One region of the Blastococcus sp. SYSU DS0541 genome, then DNA from elsewhere that is predicted to be linked to it. Evidence: predicted binding sites of a transcription regulator. Region 1 holds the regulator's gene; each other region holds the start of a gene.
What was found. Region 1 encodes LexA, which represses DNA repair genes until DNA is damaged. Its sites were predicted from a motif close to TCGAACANNTGTTCGA; they were not measured.

Region 1 (4,204 bases):
CGAGGGCCCGGCGCCGGTGCGCGCGCCACCTGCCGATCAGGCGCTGAGGGACCCGTCCACCCGGCGTCGGCGGGAGTGCGGGATCTGGTCGCTCAACCGCATGGGACGGGTCAGCAGCTCGGGCTCGAGACCGGCCGGCGGGGTCCAGTCGCGCCCGAGCGGTCGCAGCTCCACGGGCGGCGCGGAGCGCGCGGCCGGGATCACCCAGGCAGGCACACCCCCATCCCGGACCGGGGCGGCGGACGCGGCCGGCGTGCCGCCGGCGACGAGGGGGGCGAGCTCGGCGTCGGCCGCCCGGTGCCGCCCGACGACCGGGCCCGGCGCGATGGCCGGTGCCCGGTGCCGACCGGACGGGTGCACGGGCACGGAGGAGGCGGTCGCCGCCCGGATCTCGTCGCCCTCGGGTGCGCGTCGGCGACCACCCGTGCGAGCCGGAGCCGACCGCTCGGGGCGGCTGTCGCGCACCCGAGGGAGGCTGGCGGTCGCCTCGGGGTCGGTCGAACGACCACCACCCGACCGGAGCGCCGGCTGCGCGGCCATCAGCTGCGTCCCGGGACGGGCGGACGCGGGTTCCGGGAGCCGCACGGTGTCCAGCGCCGTCCACATCGCCTGCTCGACCCCGTCGACCACGGTCCGCACCCGCATCTGGCACGCGCCGGAGTCGTCGTGCCGCCAACCCAGCAGCTCCCCCGCCCGCCAGGCACCCGCGTGCAGCACCTCGACGGCCTGGGGATGACGGGTGAACACGGCGGCGCGGTTCTCCATGACGCTCGACACGCGACGACCGTAAACGGACGACCAGCACTCAGCGTAAACGTCCCCATACGCAGGGTTGACGAAGTCGCCGATCCGCATTGTGAACGTCTCGCGTGGTGCAGGGGCACCCGTCAGGGCAACAGCAGCACCTGACCAGGGGTGATCTGTGCGGTGTCGAGCCGGTTCAGCCGCCGGATGTCGACGATGACGTCCCGCACGTCCCGCCCCTCGGCCACCGCGCCGGCGATGGACCACAGGGTGTCGCCCGGCTCGACGATGACCTGGGTCGTCCCCATCAGCTGGAGCCCGCCGTCTGCCTCACCCAGCACCGCACCGGCCAGGGGCACCAGGGCGAGGCCGAGCAGCAGAACGGCCACCGCCACCGCCCGGCGCCCACGCGCGGTCAGCCGCAGCGGCGGCGGCGGAGCGGCGCTCCTGCTACCGGGGGCCGTCCGCACGACGGTCAGGCGCCGCCCGGGCTCTCCCACCCGGGGCGCGACGGCCGCCGAGTAGGACGTCGGTGGCGGCAGCACCCGGAGGTGCCGGGCGGGCCGGGCCCCGGCGCCCGCCTCACCTCCACCGACCGCCGACCCGCCGGAAACCCGCAGCGCAGCGCCGCCGTCCATGTCTCCCACCCTCCCGACCGACGCGAGCCGGTCCGAACACACGTTCGATTCGAACGTCTGTCCGATGTCTACCGGACAGGACCGACAGAAGCGATGCGACACGGGAAACTTTCGAACACGTGTTTGAACTGGGCGCCGATCGGCGCTACGGTTCCACCCGACGACGACGGTCGAGCGCTGCACGGGCAGCCGGCGAGGAGGAGACGTGGCGGACTCGAAGGGGACCTCCGGCGCCGGTCGCGGCACCAGGGCAACGGCCCGGGAGGCTGACGGTTCCGCGTCGGTGCGGGCGTTCCCCGACCGCACGGCGGACGGCGACGGCCTCACCCAGCGGCAGCGCCGGGTCCTCGAGGTGATCCGCGACTCGATCGACCGCCGTGGGTACCCACCCTCGGTCCGCGAGATCGGCGAGGCGGTGGGCCTGTCCTCGGCGTCCTCGGTCGCGCACCAGCTGTCGGTCCTGCAGAAGAAGGGGTGGCTGCGGCGCGATCCGAACCGTCCGCGCGCCCTCGACGTCCGGCTCCCCGGCGACGCCGCCCGCGGGGTGGTCGCGCACACCGAGCCGCCGGTGGTCGGTGACGGCATGCAGGCGTCGGCGCCCACCTACGTCCCGCTCGTCGGGCGGATCGCTGCCGGTGGCCCCGTCCTGGCCGAGCAGGCGGTGGAGGACGTCTTCCCCCTGCCGCGCGAGCTGGTCGGCGAGGGCACGGTCTTCATGCTCAAGGTGGCCGGCGACTCGATGGTCGAGGCGGCGATCTGCGACGGCGACTGGGTCGTCGTCCGCCAGCAGCCGACCGCCGAGAACGGCGAGATCGTCGCCGCGATGATCGACGGCGAGGCGACGGTCAAGACCTACAAGCGGCGCGACGGCCACGTCTGGCTGCTGCCGCACAACCCGGCGTACGAGCCCATCCCGGGCGACGAGGCGACCATCCTCGGCCGGGTCGTGAGCGTTCTCCGACGGGTCTGAGCCGCTGACGTCGACGGCCGGCCGGGTTCTCCTCCCGACCGGCCATCGACGTCAGCGGGGTCGATCAGCGCCGCTGGTAGTCGCCGTCCCGCTTCTCGAAGAACGCCCGCAGCGCCTCCTGGTGGTCATCGGTGCGGAACATCTCCAGGAAGCGCTTGGTCTGCAGCGCCTGACCCTGCGCGAAGTCCATCTCGAACGCGCCGGTGACGGCCTCCTTGGTCGCCTCCACCGACAACGGCGCGCGGGTGGCGATGCGCTGGGCTTTTGCGAGCGCCGCGGGCATGAGGTCACCGGGCTCGTGCACCTCCGTGACCAGTCCCCAGTTGAGCGCCTGCTGGGCCGTGTAGCGGGCGCCGGTCAGCAGGATCTCCTTGGCCGGGCCGAGCCCGATGACGCGCGGCAGACGCCAGAAGCTGACGATGAGGCCCACGTTGACGCCGGCGGCCACGAAGAACGCCTCCGTCGATGCGATGCGGATGTCACAGCAGAGCGAGAACTCCAGGCCGCCGCCGATCGTGGCCCCGTTGATGGCGGCGATCACGGGTGCCCGGAAGTTCTGCACGCCGTTGAGCACCCGGCTGAACTCGGCGAGGTAGTCGGTCAGCTGCTCGTCGCTCATGGACTGGTCCTCGCCCAGGTGGGCCCCGGCGGTGAATGCGCGCCCCTCGCCGGTGATCACCAGGCAGCGGACGTCCTCGTCGGCGTCCAGGATGTCCAGCGCCCTCATGAACGACCGCCGGCTCTCCCAGCTGAACGTGTTCGACGGAGGGCTGTCCAGCGTGAGGACGGCGATGTGCGGCGTCTCGTAGCGCAGGTGCACGCCGGTGCCGACATCAGTGGTGGTCTCGGTCATGCTGCTTCCTCCGGGGGTGTGTTGAGTGCGACGGACGGCTCGCGGCGGGACCGCCGGGTGGGCTCGCCGGGTTTGCGGTCGAGCAGGCGCATGGCGATCACGGTCACGACGATGTTGATCAGCAGGATCACCACGGAGAGGGCGCCGACCCGCTGGTACAGCGACTCGCTCGCCAGGTTGTAGAGCACCGTGGCGACGGTCGGGTTCGCGCCGGTGTAGAGGAACACCGACATCTCCAGCTCCCGGAACAGGAGCACGAAGTTGAGCAGGCCCGCCGCCAGGAGCGACGGCCGCAGCAGCGGCACGGTGATCCGCCGCCAGGTGCGCGCCCAGGAGGCCCCCAGGCTGCGCGATGCCTCCTCCACCTCGGCCCCGATCTGGCCCATCCCGGCGTGGACGTAGGCGAACGTCAGTGGCAGGGCGCTGCCCGTGTAGGCGATCAGCAGGATCGTCAGCGTCCCGCCCAACCCGAACGGCTGGGCCGCGTAGGCGATGATCAGCCCGATACCGAGGACCGCACCCGGGAAGGCGAGCGGCGCGGCCATCGCGCCCACGATCACCGCGTTGCTGCGCGCCTTGGTGCGGTGCACCAACCACGAGGCGAGCAGCGCCACGGCCAGGGCCAGCACCGTGCCGCCGATGGCCAGCACGAAGCTGTTGCCCATGGCCGCGGCGATGAGGGGCCGGCCGAAGACCTCCTCGTAGTTGCCGGTCAGGGTGAAGTTGTCCCACCCGAGCGGGCGCCCCAGGGCCTTGCGGAACGACGTCACCAGCAGCATGCCGAACGGCAGGACCAGGCTCAGCACCACGACGGCCACGCAGAACGCCACCGCCGCGTAGCGACCGGCGCCCAGGTGCGTCACGTCCTGCCGGCCCGGCTTGCCTCCGATGACGGTGAACTTCCGGCCGCCCACGATCTTGCGCTGGATCAGCAGCAGCGCCGCGATGATGACGAGGATCGGCACGGAGATCACCGCCGCCACCTCGATCCGCGGCGGG
Region 2 (4,204 bases), on a different contig from region 1:
CGCGACTTCAGCCGCGACCAGGCGATCGCGGCGATCCAGGAGCGCGGCGGCAAGGTGACGGGTTCGGTGTCGAAGAAGACCGGCTTCGTGGTCGTCGGCGCCGACCCGGGCAGCAAGTACGACAAGGCCGTGCAGGTGAAAGCGCCGATCCTGGACGACGACGGCTTCCGCGTGCTGCTCGAGCAGGGCCCGGACGCCGCCCGCGAGGTCGCGACGATCGGTGACGGCACCGAGGAGTAGCCGCTCAGAACGGTGGGGGAGTGGTCGTCGCGACCAGGCCGGTCGGGGCGGTCACGGTCAGTCGGCCGTCGGGCGCCAACTCGTGCCGCCAACCGGGCGCCTGGTGCTTGCCGCGGTGGTGACCGGTGCAGAAGCCGACGAGGTTCTGCGCGCTGGTGGGCCCCTCGGGCCAGGGACGGTCGTGGTCCAGCTCCCCGCCGAGCCGCACGCGCCTGCGGCAGCCGGGGAAGCGGCAGCGACGGTCGCGGGCACGGACGTACCGGTCGAGGGCGGCGCCGGGGCGGTACCCGTCGGTCGGGCCGGGTGGGCCGAGCCCCGGGCGGCCGGTGAGGTCGTGCGTGCAGCGGGCCGGCGCGCGGCGGCAGGCGGCGTCGTCGCAGCGGGCCAGGCGGCGGAGCTCACGGCTGTCGGTCAGCGCGAGCAGGGCGCCGGAGAGTTCGTCGACCACCGCGATGCGCGGCCGGTCGACCAGCGTGCCGCCGCCGCTCACGTCGAGAAGTGCGGCGAGGGCCGCCCGGCGGGACTCCCCGGCCGCGGCGCACGCGTCCAGGTCGCTCGGCGCACCGGTGACCCGCCCAGCGGCGCTGCGGAGCCAGGTGGCCTCGTCCGCACGGTCGGCCCGCTGGGCGTCGATGACCATCCGTCGGGCGTGACCGATCGCCCGATCCAGGCCCAGCAGCGCATCCGCGGCAGCTTGCATCGACCCGTGGGCGGTCGCCCAGCGAGCGGATCCGCCGCTGTCGTCGTCCTCCGTCGTGGGCGCTGGGCATGTCGCGGGCCGCTGGTCGGGTGCTGTTCCAGGTTGGACGTCGGAGCCGTGTCCTGAATCCCGGCTGGCATCGGGGTCGCATCCCGAACCCCGGCTGGCATCGGGGTCACGTTCGGAACCGGGGCTGAGATCGGGGCCGCGTCCTGAGCCGGAGCCGGGATCGGGATCGGAGGGCGGCGCCGGGTCGGCGAAAGCACCGACGCGCTCCAGCCAGGCCTCGACGGGTGCCTCCTCGGCCCACCGGCGGAGCAGCTCGTCCTCCGGGGTGTAGTCCTCCCCTCCCCACTCACCTCGGAGGGCGCGGGCCTCGACCTCCGCCCACCACCGCTCGTCGGCCTCTCGCCACTCCCTGGGCCAGGTGTCCAGCGGCCAGGCGCCGGTGGAACCGAAGTCGTCCGGCCAGGAGTCCGTGGGGCAGAGGTCGTCCGGCCAGACGTCGGTGGCGCCGGCGTCCCGCGGCTGATCGTCGGCCCGGCGTTCCGCTGCGGGCAGCAGGCCCAGGGCGCGGGCGAGGGCGCGGACCACTTCGGCGGGTACCGGCTCGTTGCCGATCTCACCGGGCTGATCGCCCCCGAGGAGGGACCGCACCCCGGCCACCACGGTCAGCTGCGCCTGGACGGCGGGGAGGTCGTTCTTCTCCGGCCGCAGGACCAGGTCGAGCAGGCAGTCGGCCATCTTCTGGCCGCGGGTCCTGCGGTCCTCCGGCTCGTCGAGCGCATCGGCGTACCGGCTCAGCGCGTCGAGCAGCGCCTGGGCCTCGGGCACCGTGAGGAGAGCGCCGAAGGAGGCCATGCCCTCGCGCCGGTCGGAGCGGATCGAGATACCCCGTTCCCGCAGCGACGCGGCCAGCCGGGCGGCCTCGTCGCGCGCGTCCCGGGCCAGACCGAGGCGGCGAGCCTTGGCGCCGAGCTGCGCTGGGGTGGTCACCCGGCCGGACATCCACGCGAGCAGATCGCGCTCCACGGCGGCTCGCCGCGCCGCGTCGGCGATGGGCGCCACCCGCTCGAGCATCGGCCACAGGTGCCCCGGGTGGATCTCCCCGCGCTCCAGCGCGGCCAACGTCGCGGGGAGCCGGTGCACCAGCGTCAGCGACCGGGCGAGCAGCTGCTCGGCGGCCTGGGCGGAGAGGGACAGCGCCACCACGAGTTCCTGCGCCGCCCACTCGCTGACCTCGGCCAGCACCTCCGGCCGGGCGGCCCGACGTGCCTCGCTCATCGCCCCGGCCTGACCGGCCGGGCGATCGGCCGACGCGGGACGGGTGGTGGCGAACTCGGCCACCGCCCGGGCGCGGAGAGCGGTGTGGCGGGCGATCTCGCGGTCGGCAGCCTGGACGGCGCCCAGCGGACCGGTGGCCCACCCGGCCGTCGGTGGCGCCGGCACGAACTCCGCGGTTGCGCCGGACGCGCCGCAGCCGGGCTCGGCTGAGCCCCCCGCCGTCACCTGCGCCATGTGTTCGATCATATGTTCGAACACATGTCCTCGCAAGCCCTTCGCGGAGAGGCGCAGGTCAGCAGCTCGAGCGGCCGCGCCGGCACGGTCGCGGCGGCCGCCCTCTGCGGGCGGCCCGGCCTCCAGCAGCGAGGGCGTCAGGCCGGCGGGAGGTGGGCGACCGTCGTCGCGATGCCGGTGACGTGGGCCAGGCGGAGGAGCTCGGACCGGCGGAAGGCCGGGCCGCCGGAGCGCCCGAGCACGATCGCCCGGCCGGCGCCGTAGGGCACCGCCATCATCTCGATGGCCATCTCCTGCCACCGCTCGGGCAGCCACGGCTCGTCGCTGGGCAGCAGCCGCGGCCCCGCCAGCGGCAGCCACGGCAGGGTCAGCCCGAGGAAGGCGGGCGCGGCGTCCGACGCGGCGAGCACCGCCCGCTCGGCCAGGGGGGCGGGCTGGCCGGAGTCGTCGAGGACCACCGCCCAGCCGCTGTGGAACACGCGGGGGAGCGAGTCGGTGAGCAGCTCGGTCGGCGGCCGGTCACCGCGCGCCAGCGCGTCCAGCAGGTCGAGCTCCCGGTGGGTGTCCAGCGGCCCGGCGAAAGGGCGCAGCGACTCCACCTGCACCCCGGGCACGGTCTGGGCCGCGGTGATCAGGCTGTCGGGCAGCCGGTCACCGGGCAGGTCCACGACGACGTCGTCGACCGCGATGCCGTTGCCCCGTTCCAGCACGTCCAGCGACACGATGTCGATCCCCGCCGTGCCGAGCGCCGTGGCCACGGCCCCGAGGACGCCGGGGCGGTCGGGCACGACGAGGCGCAGGAGATAGGACACGGTTCCTCCGGGGGAGTGCTCGCCGGTTCGGGCCGATCTCCGTCGATCGCGGTCGGGGGCAGCCTCTCACGCTGACCAGCGCCGGGAGGGCTGCACGTACAGTGACCCGGTCACGTCCCGGTCCGAGAGCGGGCCGCCGGGCACTGCCGAAGTGGAGTTCCACCGCAGCATGAGCACCCCCTCCCCGAAGGGCCAACTGACCCGTGACGAGGTGGCGCACCTCGCCCACCTCTCCCGGCTCGCGGTGAGCGACGAGGAGCTGGACCTCTTCGCCGGTCAGCTCGCCGCCGTGCTGGACGCCGTCGCGCAGGTCGGCAAGGCCGACGTCGCCGACGTGCCGCCGACCACGCACGCGGTGCCGATGACCAACGTCATGCGCCCCGACGTCGCCCGGCCCAGCCTGCCCCGCGACGTCGTCCTCGCCGGGGCCCCGGCCGCGGAGGACGACCGCTTCCGGGTCCCGCGCATCCTGGGGGAGGAGGCGTGACCGCCACCGACCTCACCACCACCAGCGCCGCCGCGCTCATCGAGGCGCTTCAGTCGGGCGACCTCAGCTCCGTGGAGGTGACGCGCGCCTACCTCGACCGGATCGAGGCGCAGGACGCCACGATCGGCGCCTACCTGCACGTCGACGCCGACGCCGCGCTTGAGTCCGCCGGCGCCGTCGACGACGCCCGCGCGGCCGGCGCCGAGCTCGGCCCGCTGGCCGGCGTCCCGCTCGCCCTCAAGGACGTCGTCGTCACCGAGGGCGTGCCCACCACCAGCGGCTCGCGCATCCTCGAGGGCTGGCGACCGCCGTACGACGCCACCCTGGCCGCCCGGCTGAAGGCCGCCGGCACGGTGCTGCTCGGCAAGACCAACATGGACGAGTTCGCAATGGGCTCCTCCACCGAGAACTCGGCCTACCGGGTCACCCGCAACCCCTGGGACACCG
Region 3 (4,204 bases), on a different contig from region 1:
CATCGGGTAGCCGAGATAGCTGCTCTCCACCGGCGTGCGGTCCAGCAGCGTGGCGTCGGAGAGCAGCACCCCGCACGGGTGCAACGCGATGTGCCGGGGCAGCCCGTCGAGCCGGGACACCAGGTCGAACAGCAGGTCGAGGTCACCGGTGCCGCCGGCCCGGCGCGAGCCGTACCGGCTGGCCCGCAGCTCGGGCAGGTCCCGCAGCGCGGCGTGCACCTGGTTGGCGCGGATGTGCGGGAACGCCTTGGCCACCGCGTCGACCTCCGCCGGCGGCAGGCCGAGCGCCGCACCGACGTCGCGGATGGCGTGGCGCACCCGGTAGGTGTCCATCATCGAGATGCAGCTGACCCGGTCGGCGCCGAAGCGGTCGATGACCGCGTCGTAGACCTCCATCCGCCGGGCGGACTCCACATCGATGTCGATGTCGGGCAGCTGGTGGCGCAGCGGCGAGAGGAACCGCTCCATCAGCAACCCGTAGCGCAGCGGGTCGACGTCGGAGATGCCCAGCAGGTAGGTGACCAGGCTGCCGGCGCCCGATCCGCGCGCCGCCGCGCGAACCCTCAAGCTCTTGATGAGGTCGACCACGTCCGCGACGGTCAGGAAGTAGGACGGGTAGCCGAGGGAGTCGATGACCCCGAGCTCCTCCTCGAGCCGCTGCCGCACCCGGGTCGTGGGCGCCATGCCCCGCCGCCCCAGCCCCGCCTCGCACCGGGCGCGCAGCACCTGCGCCGGACCCATCCCCCGCTCCGCCGGCGTGGTGACGACGTCGAGCTCGGGGTAGCGGACGCTGCCGATGCCCAGGTCGCCGGCGGGGTCGACGGCGCACTGCTCGGCCAGCCGGGCGGTGCGTTCGAGCAGCCGCAGGGCGGCGTCCCGGTCGGGGCCGGTGAGGTCCTCGGCGACCTCGGCCATCTCCTTGCCCGACTTCAGGTAGCCCTCGGCCGTGGTGCGGTCGACGTGCCGGGCCCCCAGCGGGACCAGCCGCCGGGCGGCGTCCAGGACGTCGGCGGTGGGGGCGTCGAGAGCGTCGACGTACCGGACCGCGTTGCTCAGGACCACCGGCACCTGCTGCTCGGCGGCGAACCGGAGCAGCGCCTGGGCGCGCTGCCGGTCGCCCCGGCCGCGGTGGTGCACCACCTCCAGTGCCAGCCCCGGGCCGAAGACCGCGCGCCAGGCGTCCAGCTGCTCGACGGCCAGGTCGGCCCGCCCCGCGAGCAGGGCCCGGCCGACCGGGGAGCCGGGACCGAGCAGGGGCACCAGCCCGGTGGCGTGCTCGGCGGCGATCGCCAGCGAGCTCACCGGCTCGCCGCGCGTGCCGCGCAGGTGGGTGGCGCTGGTGAGCCGGCACAGCGAGCGCCAGCCGACGCCGTCGCGCGCGAGGAAGGTGACCCGGGGCAGCCGCGGATCGACGCTCACCCCACCGCGGGCCGGGGACCGGCGCGGAGGTGTCGCGGTCCGCGGCCGCGGGGACCGAGCCGCGGCGGGGTCCTCCCCCAGCACGTGCGCGAGCGCCGGCGGCACGCTGGTACCCAGCGCCGGCGCCACCGCCAGGTCGACACCGAAGATCGGCCGCACCCCGGCCGACCGGCAGGCCAGCGCGAACTTGACCGCACCGTAGAGCCCGTCCCGGTCGGTCAGGGCCAGGGCCGGCATGCCGTGCTCGGCGGCCCGTGCCACCAGGTCGGCGGGGTGGTTGGCCCCGTACCGCATGGAGTAACCGGAGGCGACGTGCAGGTGGACGAAGGGGTCGCTCACCGCCGGGGCCCGGCGGACCGGGACGGGGTCCGGCCGACCACGTGCGGCCGCGGGTAGCGGGGCGGCTCGGGCAGCGCGTCGACGCCGAGCCCGGCCTCGACCACGGCGAGGAAGCCCCGTACGTCGCGGACCAGGTCGTCGGCCTCCCGCTCGGTGACCGCCCGGGACAGCCCCGCCTCCGCCGCGGCGCGCTTGGCCGCGCCGGCGGCGAAGAAGGTGGCCCACTCCCCCAGCTCGGGGGCGACCTCGGCAAGCAGCACCCAGGCGCTGCGCGGGCGCCGGCGACCGCCCTCGGGACGGGTGCGCGCGGCCAGCACCGCGGCGGCGGCCCGGAGCGCCGCCAGGTGCGCGGTGGCATACCGCTCCCGCGGATCGGTGGCCGCGGCCGCCTCCGCCAGGCCGCGGTGCGCCTGGTCGAGCAGGCCCGCGGCCGCGGCGGGCAGCGCGGGCGGCAGCGGCAGCTGACCGGCCGGCACGGCTCGTGCGGCGCCCATCAGTCGTGCACCCGGACGAGCCACCAGTGGTTGCCGGCGGCGTCCCACGTCAGGTCGTAGACGCCGGCGAAGCTCATGCGGGACCGCCCGGCCCGCACCGCCTCCACCCGCCAGACCTCGCGGGGGGCGACCAGGTCGTCCGACGCGCCACCCACCTCGGCGTCCCGGAGCCACCACGGCGCGGTCTCCACCCAGGAGTCGAGCAGTTCTCCCACGACGTACCGGGACTGCCCGCGCCAGAACTGCACCGGGCCCAGCGGGCCACGTTCGACCTGCACCTCTTCGCCGGCCCGACCGACGACCTCACCGAGCACCCGGCTCATGACAGCCTCCCCACGCCTCGCCCCGCGCGCACGCCCGCCACCCCACCGGCGGGGAAGAGAGCCGGGAAGGACGGGCCGATCACATCGTTCGAACAGGTGTTCGAACGAGGTCCAGTAGACCGGAGCGCTCCCGCGTCGTCAAGCCGGGCCGCGGCGTGTTGTGGCCAGCTGGCCGCGCTCGTCGAGGTCACTCCGCCCCACCCCCGCCCCCGCCCGCACCACGCGAATCGCCTCCGCCCACGACTCGGGCGAAGCCCCGGACAGTCCCCGTCCGTCCACCTGCAACTCCGGTCCGCCGGGCGACGCGCCGGGCACCGGCTGACCTCACGCGCGGAGCGGATCCGGGGGTGCGAGGTCGTCGAGCCAGGGCGGCTCCGGCTCGGGGTCGTGGTACCAGCCGGGCGGACGGGTGGTCCGGGAGACACCCGCCGGGGTGCGGACGACGAGCCGGCCGTCGGGGAGCAGGGTGAACGACCAGCCGCGGGCGAAGGTCTTGATCCGGTGGTGCCGCCGGCACAGGCAGCACAGGTTCCAGCAGTCGGTGGGGCCGCCGTCGGCGAAGGCCTGACCGTGGTCGATGTCGCAGCGGCCGGCGCGACGGCGGCAGCCGGGCATGCGGCAGTGCCGGTCGCGCACGGTGACGAGCCGTTCCTGGGCAGCGGTGGGCCGGTACCCCAGGGTCGGAGGAGGGGGCCGCAGGCCTGGCCCGTCGGGCTGCCCCGGCGGGTGGGCGCCCCGCGAGGCCTTCCCGCGCCGCACCCGACGGCCCCGGCCGGCGGCGCGACGGAGCTCGGCCCGGCTGGCCACCGCGACGGTCTCACCGGTCGCCGCGTCGTCGATGGCGACGTGCACCGACCCGCCGACCGGCGCCGGTGACAGGCCGAGCACGTCGAGGGAGTCGAGCAGTTCCCGGCACTGGGCGGCGGAGATCAGCTGCCCGTCCAGCTCCGCCGGCGCGGCGCCGGCCGGTGCGTCGTGCCGGAGCGAGGGCAGCGCGGCGTGGACGTGCAGGTGCGCGGTCACCGGCGGGCGGCTGGTGTCCCACGGCCTCAGGATCAGGTCCAGCACCGCCGTCGAGCGCAGCACGCCCATCGGCCGGTCGTCACCGTCGGCGCGCATCCACCGCGCGTACTGGTCGACCGCATCGCGGGCCGCGTGCACCGCCGGCAGCGGGCCCTCGATGACCAGCCGGCCGAGGTCGTCGGCGGTGCGCTGGACGTGCACGTCGGCCTTGCGCTCGGCTTCCCTGCGACGGCGCTCCCTGGCCGCGGCGTCCACCCGGTAGAGGTGGTAGCGGGTCCGGTCGCCCAGCCGGGACGGCGGGCAGTCCGCAGCTCCCGGGAGCACCCGCGCCTGCACCGCGGCGGCGACGGCGTCGGAGGCGTCGCCGAGCAGGTCGAGCAGGATCCGCGCCTTGCGGATCGTCAGCCGCCCGGCGAACAGCTCCGCCCACGTGGCGGCGAGCTTGGTGGTGAGCAGGATCGACTCGGCGGCCAGGCGGCCGGCCTCGACCTCGGAGCAGTTGCGGATCGTCGCCAGCTCGGAGACGAAGTCGTCGGAGACATCGGCCAGCGCAGCCGGGCGCGCCGCCCGGGAGTCCGGCCCCGGCCCGCCGCGAGGGCCGTAGTC
Region 4 (4,204 bases), on a different contig from region 1:
AGGACGACGGTGCTCCCGTCGGCGAACAGGCGCAGCACCGCGTCGGAGGAGACCTGGTCGGCGATCTCGGCGCCCGCCCCGCCCGAGGTGGTGAACCGCTTGGGGTCGACGACGGCGCCGTCCTTGGCGATCCGGAGGAAGGGCGTGCGCAGACCTCGCCGGGAGAGCAGCTCGTCGACGGCGGGCAGGTCGAGCAGGTCGGTGAAGGAGTTGCCGGTGTCCTCGGCCCGGGTCAGGAGCGGGTGCCGCGCCCAGTGCTCCCGCGCGAACCGCTCGGGTGCCATGTCCGTGCACCGCCGCAGGGCCGGGCGGAGCTGCGGCTCCGCCCGGCCCTGCGCGGTCGGGTTCTCGGTCAGGCCGAACCGTCCGCGCCGCCGTCGGCACCGCCGTCCGCGCCGCCGTCCGCGCCACCGTCGGCACCGCCGTCCGCGCCACCGTCGGCACCGCTGTCCGCACCGCCGTCGGCCCCGCCGTCGTGGCCGCCCGGGGCGCCGGAGGCGCCGTGGTCGGCCGTGCCCGCGCCGCTGTCGGCCGGGCCGTGCGCACCGCCGTCGGCGCCACCGTCGGCCCCGCCGTCCGTGCTGGTCATCTCGTCGTCGAGCGCCATGGGCTCCTCCGCTCTCGTGCGTCCGGACCGCCGTGCGGCGGCCCCGGTCGGTGCAGTACCTCCCGCGTGCTGCCCTGACACCTGCGCTCCGACCAGCGGTTCTGCCCGGGACCACGGGGGTCGGGCGCCCGGACGCCGGCCCTCGACCCGAATGTGACGATCCGGTCACGGCTTCGGGGTGGAGGTGGGCGCCCGGGCCGCCGGCGGGCATCCCCAGGAGGTCGGCGTGGAGCACACCGCGCCTGCACCGTGAACTGCACGACGACCGGAGGAGTGAGCTCGTGACCGAGAGTCGTACGCGAACCGACACCACGTTCGAGGACAACGTCATCCGCCAGGAGACGGTCGACCGGCCGGCCGAGGGGGCGACCGCGACGGCGCCGGTGACGGGTCCCGCCGTCTCCGCGCCGCCCCGACGCGACCGGGTCCGGTGGGGCCCGGTGTGGGCCGGTCTGATCGTCGCCGTCCCGACGTTCCTGCTGCTGCAACTGGCCACGCTGGCCCTGGGCTGGTGGGACATCGGCCCCGGGGCGACCGGTAACAACGCCGACTGGATCAGCGGGGTCAACGGGCTGATCGCCCTGTTCCTCGGCGGGCTCACCGCCGGCGCCAGCGCGATCTGGCGCGGCCTCAGCGACGGGCTGCTGCACGGCATCCTGGTCTGGGCGCTGACGGTGGTCGCCATCGTCTTCCTGACCCTCTTCGGTGGCGGCGCCCTGCTGGGCTCGCTGGCCGGCGTCGTGACCGACGTGACCAACATCCAGCAGGCGAACCTGCCCGACGTCGCGGCCGGCCAGGCGACGGACGTGGCCACGTCGGCCGCCAGCTGGGCGGTGCTGGGCCTGGGGCTCGGGATCGCGGCCTCCGCGCTGGGCGGCGTGCTGGGCGCCAAGATGTGGCCGAGCCGCAAGGACGCCGAGCGCCAGCGGGTCGCGGCCGGCTGACGCCCACCCGCACCGCTATCGTCGACCCCGGATCGAACGCATGTTCGATCCGGGGTCGACGTGCGGAAGGGGACGGCGTGGGGCGGGGTGGCGGTCGTGCGGCGGGCTGCACCGTGCTGCACGTCGACATGGACGCCTTCTTCGCCAGCGTCGAGGTGCGCCGCCGGCCGGAGCTCGCCGGCACCCCCGTCATCGTCGGTGGCGCCGGCAACCGCGGCGTAGTCACCTCGGCCACCTACGAGGCCCGCAGGTACGGCGTGCACGCGGCCATGCCCACCGCGCGAGCACTGCGGCTGTGCCCGACGGCGACGGTCCTGCCGGGGGACATGGCGCTCTACGCCGAGGTGTCCCGGGCGGTCATGGCGCTGTTCCGGTCGGTCACCCCGCTGGTCGAGCCGCTGAGCATGGACGAGGCGTTCCTCGACGTCTCCGGCGCCGGCCGCCGGCTGGGCGACGCCGCGGAGATCGGCGAGTACCTCCGGGCCCGGGTCTTCGACGAGCAGGGCATCACCTGCTCGGTCGGCGTGGCCGGCACCAAGTTCGTGGCGAAGCTGGCCTCCACGCACGCCAAACCCGACGGGCTGCTCGTCGTCCGGCCGCCGGAGGTCATGGGCTTCCTCCACCCGCTGCCGGTCGGTGCGCTGTGGGGGGTGGGGCCGAAGACGGAGGAGACCCTCCTGCGGCTGGGGCTGCGCACCGTGGGCGACCTGGCCCACGTGCCGGCGAAGACGCTCCAGCGGGCGCTGGGGGTGGCGGCGGGCACCCACCTGCACGAGCTCTCCTGGGGCCGCGACCCCCGGCGGGTCGTCCCCGACGAGCCCGAGCGCTCCACCGGCGCGGAGGAGACCTTCGCCACCGACGTCGACGACCCGCGCGTGGTCCACCGGGAGCTGCTGCGCCTGGCGGAGCGGACGGCCGGCCGGCTGCGCTCGATCGGCTGCCTGGCCCGCACGGTGAGCATCAAGGTCCGCTTCGCCGACTTCACCACGATCACCCGCAGCCGCACCCTCGGAGCGCCCACCGACGTGGGGCAGGAGCTCTACGACACGGCCCGCGTGCTCTACGACGCCCTGGGGCTGGACCGGACCCGCATCCGGCTGGTCGGCGTCCGGGCCGAACGCCTCGTCGAGGCCGGTTCGGCCCCCCGGCAGCTCGAACTGGGGGCCCGCGAGCACGGTCGCCGGGAGGCGGAGCTGGCCGCCGACCGCGCCGCCCGGCGTTTCGGTGCCGGCGCGGTGCGCCCGGCCACGCTCCTGGGTTCCTCGGGCAGGGTCGGGCGGCCGGGCCGCTGACCTGCCCGGACGCGCCGGGGGACCCACCCGGAGGAGTGATCGGCCGACGCGCTCGGCGGCTCGCCGTGGCGTCGCCTTTCGCCGCGTGCAATCGGCTCGTATCCTCGAAGACACCGTCGGCGGGAGCCTCCGACGGAACTGGCTCCGCCCATTTGGAGGTCGACGTGCCGCTCTCCGAGCACGAGCAGCGTCTGCTGGAGCAGATCGAGCGCGCCCTCGTCGATGACGATCCGAAGTTCGCATCCTCGGTCCGCACCGGCGATCGCCGTCAGAAGGCTCGCCGCAGACTGCAACTCGGCGGGTTGCTGGTCCTGGTCGGCCTCGCCGTCCTGGTGGCCGGCGCCGTCGCCGAATCCGTTCCGCTGGGGGTCCTCGGGTTCCTGGTGGCCTTCGGTGGCGCCGCCCTCGGGGTGCTGCACTACCGCGCGGCCACCGGTGCCGTCGAGGCCACCGGTCCCGCCGGGTCGCGCGGCTCGACCGCGGCCGGCCGCGGCGGCCGGAAGGGCAAGCAGCCGATGAAGAACCGGCTCGAGGAACGTTTCCGCCGCCGCTACGACCAGTAGCCCCACGCACCCGCCCGGCCGCCGTCCCGCCCGGACGGCGGCCGGGCGCGTCCCGGGCGGCCACGGCAGAGGCCCTGGGTCCCGGCGCCGCTAGGACCAGGAGCCCTCGCGCACCGACCCGCCGGCCGCTCTCCGCCCGGCACGGTCGAACCCGTCCCGGGTCCACCGCGCGACCCGCGCCCGCGTGCCGGCGACGAGCGAGGCCGGCCACAGGAGCGCGCGCAGCCGCACCGTCCGGGGGCGGGACGCGAGGAGCCCCCGGCGGGCCGTCCGCAGCGCCGTCCGCAGCTCCGCGGGCGGCGGTGCGCTGCCCGGACGCCCGTAGCTGGCCGCCTCCTCCGCCTGCGCCAGCCGGCGCACCGCCGCCACCGACGACTCCGCCGCCGGGCCACCCGGCCCACGGCTGACCGCCCGCACGAGGGCCTCGGCCACCCGGCGCGGTGTCCACGACGGCTGCAGGTGCACGCCGAGGTCCGTGGCGGTGGCGCACAGCTCCGCCCAGGAGCCGGTGGCGGCGTCCCCCGCCAGCCGGCGGCGGCGCTGCAGCGTGCGCACCACGGCCGGCGCGGCCACCGCGGCCGCGCCGAGCGCCAGCAGCCCGGCGCTGACCAGCAGCGGGCCCCGGTCGGTCGCGGTCCCCGCCGACGGGGTGGCCTGGGGCACCGCCTCCGGCAGCCGGTCCGTCCGGGGGAGCGCCGGCGGCGGCGTCGTCGGCGCCGCGGGGACGGCGGGTGCGGCGTCGACCCGCTCCTCGGCCGCGGTCCGCGGCGACCAGGGGAGCTCGACCTGGCGGTCGGC

Region 2: a site for LexA is predicted at 2,463-2,478, ahead of ACI794_RS01665 (DUF222 domain-containing protein). Genes of this name have one in related genera too.
Region 3: a site for LexA is predicted at 2,664-2,679, ahead of ACI794_RS12605 (DUF6504 family protein). Genes of this name have one in related genera too.
Region 4: a site for LexA is predicted at 1,584-1,599, ahead of dinB (DNA polymerase IV). Genes of this name have one in related genera too.

The regions. Positions count from the first base shown of each region.
Region 1 covers NZ_JBJHAD010000008.1:49,807-54,010, reverse strand. Annotated here, with positions in the region: gene ACI794_RS10850 (hypothetical protein) at 37-777, opposite strand; gene ACI794_RS10845 (LysM peptidoglycan-binding domain-containing protein) at 888-1,382, opposite strand; gene lexA (transcriptional repressor LexA) at 1,588-2,352, shown strand; gene ACI794_RS10835 (enoyl-CoA hydratase/isomerase family protein) at 2,417-3,205, opposite strand; gene ACI794_RS10830 (ABC transporter permease) at 3,202-4,204, opposite strand, start outside.
Region 2 covers NZ_JBJHAD010000001.1:358,831-363,034, forward strand. Annotated here, with positions in the region: gene ligA (NAD-dependent DNA ligase LigA) at 1-240, shown strand, start outside; gene ACI794_RS01665 (DUF222 domain-containing protein) at 245-2,458, opposite strand; gene ACI794_RS01670 (ACT domain-containing protein) at 2,596-3,270, opposite strand; gene gatC (Asp-tRNA(Asn)/Glu-tRNA(Gln) amidotransferase subunit GatC) at 3,440-3,757, shown strand; gene gatA (Asp-tRNA(Asn)/Glu-tRNA(Gln) amidotransferase subunit GatA) at 3,754-4,204, shown strand, end outside.
Region 3 covers NZ_JBJHAD010000010.1:75,754-79,957, reverse strand. Annotated here, with positions in the region: gene ACI794_RS12615 (DNA polymerase III subunit alpha) at 1-1,758, opposite strand, end outside; gene ACI794_RS12610 (SAV_6107 family HEPN domain-containing protein) at 1,755-2,252, opposite strand; gene ACI794_RS12605 (DUF6504 family protein) at 2,252-2,575, opposite strand; gene ACI794_RS12600 (HNH endonuclease signature motif containing protein) at 2,900-4,204, opposite strand, start outside.
Region 4 covers NZ_JBJHAD010000015.1:2,950-7,153, forward strand. Annotated here, with positions in the region: gene ACI794_RS15615 (cupin domain-containing protein) at 1-284, opposite strand, end outside; gene ACI794_RS15620 (hypothetical protein) at 353-607, opposite strand; gene ACI794_RS15625 (permease) at 889-1,551, shown strand; gene dinB (DNA polymerase IV) at 1,665-2,843, shown strand; gene ACI794_RS15635 (DUF3040 domain-containing protein) at 3,008-3,406, shown strand; gene ACI794_RS15640 (transglutaminase family protein) at 3,497-4,204, opposite strand, start outside.